Regions from separate parts of the Exiguobacterium sp. EF_C8 genome, predicted to be linked through region 2. Evidence: predicted binding sites of a transcription regulator. Region 2 holds the regulator's gene; each other region holds the start of a gene.
The links. Region 2 encodes Rex, which represses fermentation and respiration genes when NADH is low (regulators of the CRP and FNR family bind a similar motif). Its sites were predicted from a motif close to TTGTGAAATATTTCACAA; they were not measured.

Region 1: ACY2IG_RS11665 (cytochrome ubiquinol oxidase subunit I) is a predicted target of Rex. The motif match lies at 1,747-1,764, and genes of this name have one in related genera.
Region 3: pflB (formate C-acetyltransferase) is a predicted target of Rex. The motif match lies at 1,580-1,597, and genes of this name have one in related genera.

Annotation. Positions count from the first base shown of each region.
Region 1 is NZ_CM143264.1:2,168,422-2,171,706, forward strand. It holds gene ACY2IG_RS11660 (cytochrome d ubiquinol oxidase subunit II) at 1-218, opposite strand, end outside; gene ACY2IG_RS11665 (cytochrome ubiquinol oxidase subunit I) at 231-1,628, opposite strand; gene ACY2IG_RS11670 (N-acetyldiaminopimelate deacetylase) at 1,863-2,975, opposite strand; gene ACY2IG_RS11675 (LysR family transcriptional regulator) at 2,959-3,285, opposite strand, start outside.
Region 2 is NZ_CM143264.1:2,902,265-2,905,549, forward strand. It holds tRNA gene ACY2IG_RS15275 (tRNA-Ala) at 17-92, opposite strand; gene tatC (twin-arginine translocase subunit TatC) at 197-976, opposite strand; gene ACY2IG_RS15285 (twin-arginine translocase TatA/TatE family subunit) at 984-1,181, opposite strand; gene ACY2IG_RS15290 (redox-sensing transcriptional repressor Rex) at 1,181-1,840, opposite strand; gene ACY2IG_RS15295 (ATP-binding cassette domain-containing protein) at 2,008-3,285, shown strand, end outside.
Region 3 is NZ_CM143264.1:650,512-653,796, forward strand. It holds gene pflB (formate C-acetyltransferase) at 1-1,493, opposite strand, end outside; gene ACY2IG_RS03415 (hypothetical protein) at 1,833-2,261, shown strand; gene ACY2IG_RS03420 (DEAD/DEAH box helicase) at 2,290-3,285, shown strand, end outside.

The sequences.
Region 1 (3,285 bases), 730 kb from region 2:
AACCCAACTAGTCCTACGAAGAAGAATACGAAGAAGACATTCGTTACCTCCCAAACAGGAGAGAGGTAACGAAGAATCAATCGATTCGTCAGATGATCCCGCTTCGTATATTTTGAATAAAAGGCGTAAAATCCAGCACCGAAGTCAATTGAGGCAACGATGAGATATCCGTACAGGAAAGTCCAAAGGACCGTGATCCCTAGTGTTTGAACGTCCAAATCGTTCCCTCCTTACTTGTTATCATCCACGAACATTGCTTCACCGCGTGCATGGTGGTTTTCAGCAAGTTCTTGAAGTTCTTTTCCAACCGTGTTTTTCTTAAACATCCGTAATAAGACGACCGTACAAATCGTACCAAGCAACAAGTACAATGCACTGAATAAAATGAGCATCGGACCAACCGCTGTTGAAGTCGTCGCCGCGTCCGCTGTTCGCATGATACCGTAAAGCGTCCAAGGTTGACGACCAATCTCAGCGTACATCCATCCCGCTTCGATTGAAATCATCGCTAACGGACCACCGATGAACACCCCTCGTAAAATCCACTTATTATATGGATTCAATTTTTTCAATCGGAATGCCAAGATGAACAAAGCAGAGATAGCAGTCAAGTACATCCCAATCGATACCATGATATCAAAGAAATAGTGGACGATCAGTGGTGCTTGATCTTCTTTTGCGAATTCGTTTAAACCGATGACTTCCGTATTCGGAGCCCCACCTGCAAGAATTGAGAGCGCATATGGGATTTTGACGGCTCCTTTGATTTCATAACTGCCGTCTTCTTGCTGATCAAGTATCCCACCAAAAATCAATTCTGCTTCATTTGTCGTATCAAAATGCCATTCCGCAGCTGCTAGTTTTTCTGGCTGGTATTTCGCTAAATATTTCCCTGAGAAGTCACCGACAAGTGCTGTCGAGAACGCGAAAATCAGACCAGCCATGACAGTGAGACGAAGAGCTTTCTTATGATATGCCGTCTCTGCTGCTGAGAGTGTCTTTTTGCGAAGCAAATGGAACGCCGCGATTGCTGCCAAGATAAAGGCAACAGTCAAGTAAGCTGAAACGATGACGTGTGTCGCCTTCGTCGGTGTCGCTGTATTAAACATTGCTTTTAATGGTTCGATTTGCGTTAACGTACCATTGACGATCTTAAATCCTTCTGGTGAGTTCATGAAGGAGTTGACTGTCGTGATGAAGAACGCTGATGCTGTCGCACCAATGACGACTGGAATCCCAATCAACCAGTGCAACCATGGATTTTTGAACCGGTCCCACGTATACAAGTAAATACCAAGGAAAATCGCTTCAAAGAAGAACGCGAACGTTTCCATAAATAGTGGCAAAGCAATTGTTTGACCCGCTACTTGCATGAGTGACGGCCAAAGTAATGATAGTTGCAAGCCGATTGCCGTCCCTGTTACGACACCGACTGCTACGGTAACGACGTATCCACGCGTCCACCGTCTTGCTAATAAGATATAATCTGGATCTTTGCGTTTCAGACCGATGAATTCAGCTGCCAGTACCATGAGCGGTACTCCGACACCAATCGTCGCGAAAATAATATGAAACGCTAGTGTGAGCCCTGTCAACAATCGACTGAGCACTACGGGATCATTGAACATGTATTTAGCCCCCTCTTCCTAAAACATACTTCTCTATATGGTCTATAACCGTATCATAGAGAACATAACCCTTTGTGTCTGTTTATAATGTTTGATGTAACAAATTGTTCACATATACACGTGATTTTTTTCACAAAATGTTCGAAAACTCTTATTCCTACATATATTAAAAACTTTCCCATTCCTGAATTCGAAAGGGAAAGCTTTATATCCTTTATTATTTCATAAAAATTTTTAAACATACTCTCGGAAATAATGGTCAAGTAAATCAATGACAAAAGAAATGGCTGATTCATCCGGGTTTAATGTTGGTTGATGCAAACCAGATGTCGGATTATCGACGCCGAGCCAGAACATCATCCCTGGGATCTCTTTCAGCATGAAACCAAAATCTTCCCCTGTCATCGCCGCGTCACATTCGATATAGTTGGCATTCATCTTTACGAATGATGAGAATTTATCCACGATTTGCCGGTCGTTGACGACTTCATAATAGCGATTACCGAATTGCAGATCGATTTTAACACCAAACGAAGCTTCGATTCCTCGAATGATGTCACGGACACGACGTTCGAGTTTTTCCATGTCTTCGCCGTTTAGCGCACGCATCGTTCCGTCAAGAACCGCTCTACCGGCAATGACATTCTCACGAATACCTGCATCCACTTTCCCAATCGTGATGACACTACAATTCATCGGATTAATGGATCGACTGACAATCGTTTGCAATTGCATGATCAAGGCTGCTTGCGCAACAACTGTATCAATCGTCAAATGAGGAAAAGCCGCATGACCACTTTGACCATAGATCGTGATATGAACTTCTCGAGCACTCGCGAACAGTACGCCTGGACGACTAGCAATCGTACCGACTGGATATTCCGGTGCAACGTGAAGACCATACATCTCACTCGGACGATATTTTTCAAACAATGGACTTTTAATCATCGGCTCCGCCCCGCCCGGTCCTTCTTCTGCCGGTTGGAATAAAAAGACGACATCATCCATGACTGGTAGTTCAACGATCCGTTTCATCAACCCTAAAGCAATCGAGGCATGCATGTCATGACCACACGCATGCATGAACCCTGGGTGTTCTGAGCAATACGGAAGCCCTGTCGCTTCTTCAATCGGTAACCCATCAATATCTGCGCGATACCCGATCGTTCGGTTTCCAGTCAATCCTTTCACTCGAACGAAAACACCTGTTTCAAATGTGTCATATGTGACACGATCTGGCGGATATGCACGAATTTGTTCCAATATAAAAGCTTGCGTCTTAAATTCCTTGAACCCTGGTTCCGGTATTTTATGAAGCGCGCGCCGCATCTCAATGGCGTATTCCATCTGACTGACTTCCTCCTTCTTCTTTTACGATGTCCCAAAAAGCTTGGACTTGTTTTAATTCAAGCATCGATTCCGTGGACAAGATCCAAGTATCTCGCTTCAGTACTTTTCCGGATGATGTCTTCAACGGAAGCTGCATGACTTCATTCGATTGCTGAATCGTCGACTCAGGTAAGATAGCAAAACCGATGCCATGTAACGCCATCTGTTTGCATGTCTCGATTTGGTCGACGACCAAAGTCCGAGAGGGTGGACTTGCGAACCGATCTTGCCACCACTCTAAAATTTCTTGATAGTACGTCGAATCACT
Region 2 (3,285 bases):
GTTGAACGTATGCACTTGGTGGAGACTATCGGGATCGAACCGACGACCTTTTGGCTGCCAGCCAAACGCTCTCCCAGCTGAGCTAAGCCCCCATGAATTATCTTTAGTATACGCATCGCTAACTGCTTTATCAATATAAACATAACGCTTTCATAAAAAAGAATTCCTCCCGAAATGGCTGGAAGGAATTCACGATTCATTTATTCAATTCACGCATCAAATCCGCCTGTCGTTCAAGCTCTGCCTGTTGCTCGAGGATCAAGACCTTTTTATACGTCCGCGCGGAAATCAAGATACTGATTTCATAGAGAACGAACAACGGCACTGAGATCATCAAGTGTGACGTCACGTCCGGCGGTGCGATCAATGCCGCAACGACGAACAGCGCGAAATACGCATATTTCCGATTCTTTCGCATGAAATATGGCGTCACAAGACCAAGACGTGTCAGGAACATCGTCACGACCGGCAATTGGAAGAGAAGACCAAACGGCATCGTCAACCGGATCAAGAAACTGAAGTAGTTTTCGACCCCGATGACTTGCTCGATCCCCAATTCTTTCCCGAGATCCGTTGAGACTTCGAGCAAGAAGGGAAGCAACCAGAAATACGAGAAGGCTACACCAGCCAAAAATAGAAAGAAGATGACTGGAATATATGTCAGTGTTGCTTTTTGTTCCTTTTCATAAAGCCCTGGTCGGACGAATGCCCACAGTTGATACATCCAGAACGGTGACGCTAAAATCAGCGCGATGATGAACGCAAGATTCAAATACAACATTAAAGGATCGGCGACGTTGAAGGCATTTAATCCGATACCGAGCTCTTTTAAGTCCGCTTGCAGAAAACGGACGAGCGGTCGGACGAGCGGAAATGCGACAGCGAACAGGACGACGACGATGAGGAGCGACCAGACAATCCGCTTACGCAGTTCGTCTAGGTGCGACGTCATGCTTTGTTCTTGATCAACCGTCATGATTCAATCACTTCTCTTTCGGTTCGTCCTTTTTATCGTCGTCCATGATGCCGTTCGTGGCATTCTTGAACTCTTTCAATGTTTGACCGGCAGCACGACCGAATTCCGGTAACTTCTTCGGTCCGAAGATGATCAACGCGACGACAGCAATTAATCCGATACTCGCAGGTCCGATACCTAACGTGAGCGGGATAAGGTTTTCCATTATGATTTCACTCCTTCAGCTGATTGCGAATAATGCTTCATGAAATAAACTAACGACTGCAACTCGATCGATAAATCGATGTGATGAACCCGAACGCTCACTGGCACGTTCAACCGTGCAGGCGTGAAGTTCAGAATGCCTGTCACACCATACTCGACTAACTCATCCGCTACTGACTGTGCGAACTGGGATGGAACCGTCAAGATGGCGACATCGACCTGATTCGCTTCGATTTGTTCTTTCATGTCCGAAACATGATAGATTGGAACGTCATGCGTCGTTGTTCCGACCTTCTCTTCGTCCGCATCAAACGCAACGACTATCCGAGTACTATTATTCTTTAAAAAGTTATAATTTGCAAACGCTGTTCCGAGATGACCGACCCCGATCAAGGCAACATTCGTCACCTCATCTTGATTCAAGGTTTTCCGGAAAAACGTTAAGAGATGTTGAACGTTATATCCATACCCCTTCTTCCCTAGTGCCCCAAAGTAGGAAAAGTCGCGACGAATCGTTGCTGAATCAACCTTCACCGCCTCGCTTAACTCAGCAGAAGAGACGCGGAGCTTACCTGAATTGTATAAACTTTGGATGAAACGATAATATAGCGGCAACCGTTTTGCTGTCGCTTGTGGAATTTTTGTGTCTGGTCCATTCATCCTGCAGTTCCCCCTTCGGCCACATCCATCGTGGCACCCAAATCTTTGCAAAAAGCTTTCTACTCTCCTTGATTGTAAACCACTTCACATAGAGTCACAAATAATATATTCCGCAGGACCTCGCGCTTTTGTTCGTGATAGACTAAAGGGTGGAAGGATGGATGGAAATGATACTCTTACAAGTCAACCAACTCTCGAAATCATTCGGCGTCGAGCCGATTTTAGAAAATATCAAACTAGAAGTACAGGAGCGCGACCGAATTGCGCTCGTCGGTCGAAATGGTGCCGGTAAATCAACCTTGCTCAAAATCATCGCTGGTGAACTCAGTCATGACTCGGGCGATATCATGAAAGGTAAAGATGTCAAAATCGGTTATCTCGCGCAAGACAGTGGTCTCGAATCGAACGAGACGATCTGGAACGAGATGCTGACCGTCTTTGAACATCTGCAAGAACAAGAACGAACACTGCGCCGGATGGAAATCGAGATGGGCATGGAGCACATCTTGAACGACCCGGTCGCGTACGATCGTCTCTTGAAGACGTATGATCAAGCGCAACACGACTTCTCAGAAGCCGGTGGTTATCAGTTTGAGGCGAATATCCGCTCCGTCCTGCACGGCATGCGCTTTTATCCAGACGATTACTCGCGCCGGATCCAGACATTGTCCGGGGGTCAACGGACACGGCTCGCCTTAGCGAAGATGCTCCTGCAAGCACCAGAGCTTCTCATTCTCGATGAGCCGACGAACCACCTGGATATCGATACGCTTGCTTGGCTTGAAAGTTACCTCGGTGGTTATCGTGGTGCCGTTCTGATCGTCTCGCACGATCGGTACTTCCTCGATCAAGTCGTCAATGTCGTCTATGAGCTCTCTCGTAATGTCTGTCGTAAGTTCACGGGGAACTATACGAAGTACCTCGAGCAAAAAGCGGCATTGTACGATCAAGAAATGAAACAGTTCGAACAGCAGCAAGAAGAAATCGCAAAGATGCAGGACTTCATTCAACGAAACATCGCTCGGGCGACGACGACAAAGCGTGCTCAAAGCGTTCGAAAACGGCTCGAGAAGGTCGACCGGCTCGATCGACCAGATGGAGATGAACGCAGTACGGTCCTGTCCTTCCCAATCGAAAAACAGAGCGGGAATGACGTTCTTCAAGTCAATCAATTGGCAATCGGTTACGAAGAAGCTGTCTCAAAAGACATCACGTTCCGCTTGCAACGCGGTGAATCACTGGCACTCGTCGGACCGAACGGAATCGGGAAGTCGACGCTCTTAAAAGTCCTCGTCGGTCGTTTACGTCCTCTCTTCGGTGATTTCCGTTTCGGAACTGGCGTCTCGATCGGGTATTACGATCAAGAGCAAGCGGAACTCAATGACCGGAACCGTGTCATCGATGAGATTTGGAACGAATGGCCACTGATGCGCGAACAAGAAGTC
Region 3 (3,285 bases), 850 kb from region 2:
TAACTGTACTTATCATGCATGTAGTGGATGACATTCAGTGTGTTGACGTACAGTTCCGCGAGCCAATCGAGTTGACGATCGTAAGCCGCCATGACTGTCTCGTAATCGAGTACTTCGTCGAGCATCAATGGTGTGGCTGGGGCGACTTGAATTTTGAGCTTCTCGTCCATTCCGCCATTGATTGTATAAAGTAATGCTTTTGCAAGGTTTGCTCGAGCACCGAAGAACTGCATCTGTTTCCCGATCCGCATCGCGGAGACACAACAAGCGATGCCGTAATCATCCCCATAAACCGGCAACATCAAATCATCGTTCTCATACTGAATCGAGCTTGATATGATCGACATCTTCGCGCAGAATTCCTTGAATCCGCGTGGAAGCTGAGTGGACCAGAGAACAGTTAGATTCGGTTCAGGTGCCGGACCGAGTGTCGAGAGCGTGTGTAAGAAGCGGAATGAACTTTTCGTGACATTTGATCGACCATCTTCACTCATCCCGCCAATCGATTCCGTTACCCACGTCGGGTCGCCAGAGAAGAGATCGTTATAGTCCGGTGTTCGTAAGAATTTGACGATCCGAAGTTTCATGACAAAATGATCGACGAGCTCTTGTGCTGTTTCTTCCGTCAAGCGGCCGGTCGCAAGATCACGTTCGACATAAATATCGAGGAACGTCGAGACTCGACCGAGTGACATAGCTGCACCATTTTGTTCTTTGATCGCAGCAAGATAAGCAAGATAGACCCACTGGAATGCTTCTTGTGCTGTTTCTGCAGGGCGGGAGAGATCAAAACCATAGCGAGTTCCAAGCTCGGTCAATTCCGTTAATGCGCGCAATTGTTCATTCATTTCTTCGCGGTCGCGGATCATCGATTCAGAGAGGAAGCCGCCACGTGCCTTCAAGTCTCGCTTACGTTCTTCAATCAAACGTGCTGTTCCGTACAAAGCGACACGACGATAGTCGCCAATGATCCGCCCACGTCCATAGGCGTCTGGTAATCCTGTGATGATACCGGCTTTACGCGCGGCGCGCATCTCTGGAGTATAAGCATCAAAAACCCCTTGGTTGTGTGTTTTTCGGTAATCGCTGAAAATTTTCGTGACGGTCTCGTCTGCTTCAAAGCCATACGCAGCTAAGGCATCATTCACCATCCGAATCCCGCCGTTCGGATGAATTGAACGTTTGAACGGTTCATCCGTCTGTAAGCCGACGATTTTTTCAAGAGAGGGATCCAGATACCCTGCATCATGCGAGAGAATCGTTGATGGTGTCTTGGCATCGACGGCATACACACCACCACGTTGTCGTTCTTCATTCGTCAACTGTAGAATTTGTTGCCAAAGCCGTTGCGTCGCTTGAGTCGGATCGACTAAAAAGTGATCATCACCTGTATATTCCGTGCGATTGAGCCGGATGAAGTCTGCAACATCGATTGTCTTGATCCATTCGCCAGACGTAAAGTTTGCCCAGGCACTCGTTTTTTCTAATAACATGGATACCACTCCTTTAAAATTGAGCTAATGATCAGTTCCTTATGTGAATAGTGTAACAAAAGGAGGTAGAGATTCCCTTTACGTTCATGTGAATATTTTAACAAGTGAACAAACGTTGATATGACGGGCTTTCCTTATTTCTGTACTTATGAAAGAGTGAAGATTAAAAAACAGTTGAAGTCTGGTAAATCAAGAGTTTCACGAAACTGTATGAGCTGATTTGAAAAAGATCCACTAGCACAGTTGAAACTGTGAGGAATGTCACGTTACGGTATCTTGTGTTTTTAGGACGTATCGTTGACAATGAAAAAGGGAACATAGAACGTGGAGGTGTGCCAAATGGAGTATGTGTCATTAACGCAACAAGGAGATTATCAGTCGGGAGACTGGGTCTCGCTGAAAATCGGATCGGAAGGTTCGACGCGAACTGGGATGATCACAGAATTTGAAGGTGATGGATTCTGGATTCGGTTTGAAGATGATTTTGATTATGAAGACTTTATCGGCTATGATGAATCGTACTGGATTGCGCTTGTTCGCCGTCCCGTGGACGTAAAAGCGACGTATGCGAGTCTTGCCGTGTATCCGGCACTCGCTGCAGAATTACAGGATCGTGTCATCCAAGGCTTCGAGATTTTAAAGGAAGAAGCTGGTGAAGAAGAAGTCCGGTTCCACATCCGATTGCTCGACGCAGGAAATGAATATACACAGACATTACGGGGATACCGTGATGCATCAGGAGATCATGTCGAATACGTAACGGCATGATGGAATTAAGAGAGTAGGAGAAATCGTTATGAACTTTACAAAACCATTTTTACAGGAAGCATGGGAACGGGCGCGCTTTACAGAGTTGATGCCTGTTCAAGAACAAGCGATTCCGTTGTTGCGCGAAGGAAAAGATGTCCTAGCTGAAGCGCCGACAGGAACAGGGAAGACGCTTGCTTATGTCATTCCAGCTTTAGAAAAGATTGAAGTGGAAGAGCCACACGTGCAAGTCGTCATCACGGCACCAACACGGGAACTCGTCATGCAAATTCATCAAGTCATTCAATTATTTGCTCAAGGAAGTGGTATCAAATCCGGTGCATTCATTGGTGGTGTTGAATTAAAGCGACAATATGAACGATTGAAGAAAAAGCCGCAAATCATCGTCGGAACACCGGGACGTCTCGTCGAGTTGATTGATTCGAAGAAGCTGAAGATGCATAAGGTGAAATTGATTGTTTTAGATGAAGCGGATCAAATTTATGAAAGTGGCATGAGTGACTCGGCGACGCGAATCGCAAATAGTGCGCTACGCGATCGACAACTGGCATTTGTCTCAGCGACATTGCCGGAACGGACAGCAGAATGGGGACGGACGCTTGCGAATGATCCTGAGACGATTCGTGTTGAGCGTGCCGTCAGCACACAAGTGACATTCGGTTATTTGGAGACTTCACGTCGTCAGAAACCGGAATTGTTACGTCGTCTGGCGAACATGCAAGGATCAAAAGTGCTGACATTCATCAACAATCGCTCATTCCTTGGACCATTGAATGGCGAGTTGAGTAAATTCTCACTGAAATACCGGATTTTAGACGCTGAAAAAGGAAAACGAGAGCGGATGGAGACCTTGCGTTCTTATAAAAAGGGAGAGTTTCCTTTACTCGTCACGACAGGTCTTGCGGCGCGTGGGCTTGATATCGAAGCGGTCACACACGTCGTCCATTACGATTTACCGGAGTCGCTTGACGATTTCGTACACCGTTCAGGTCGGACGGGACGCGGAAACGCAAATGGGATGGTA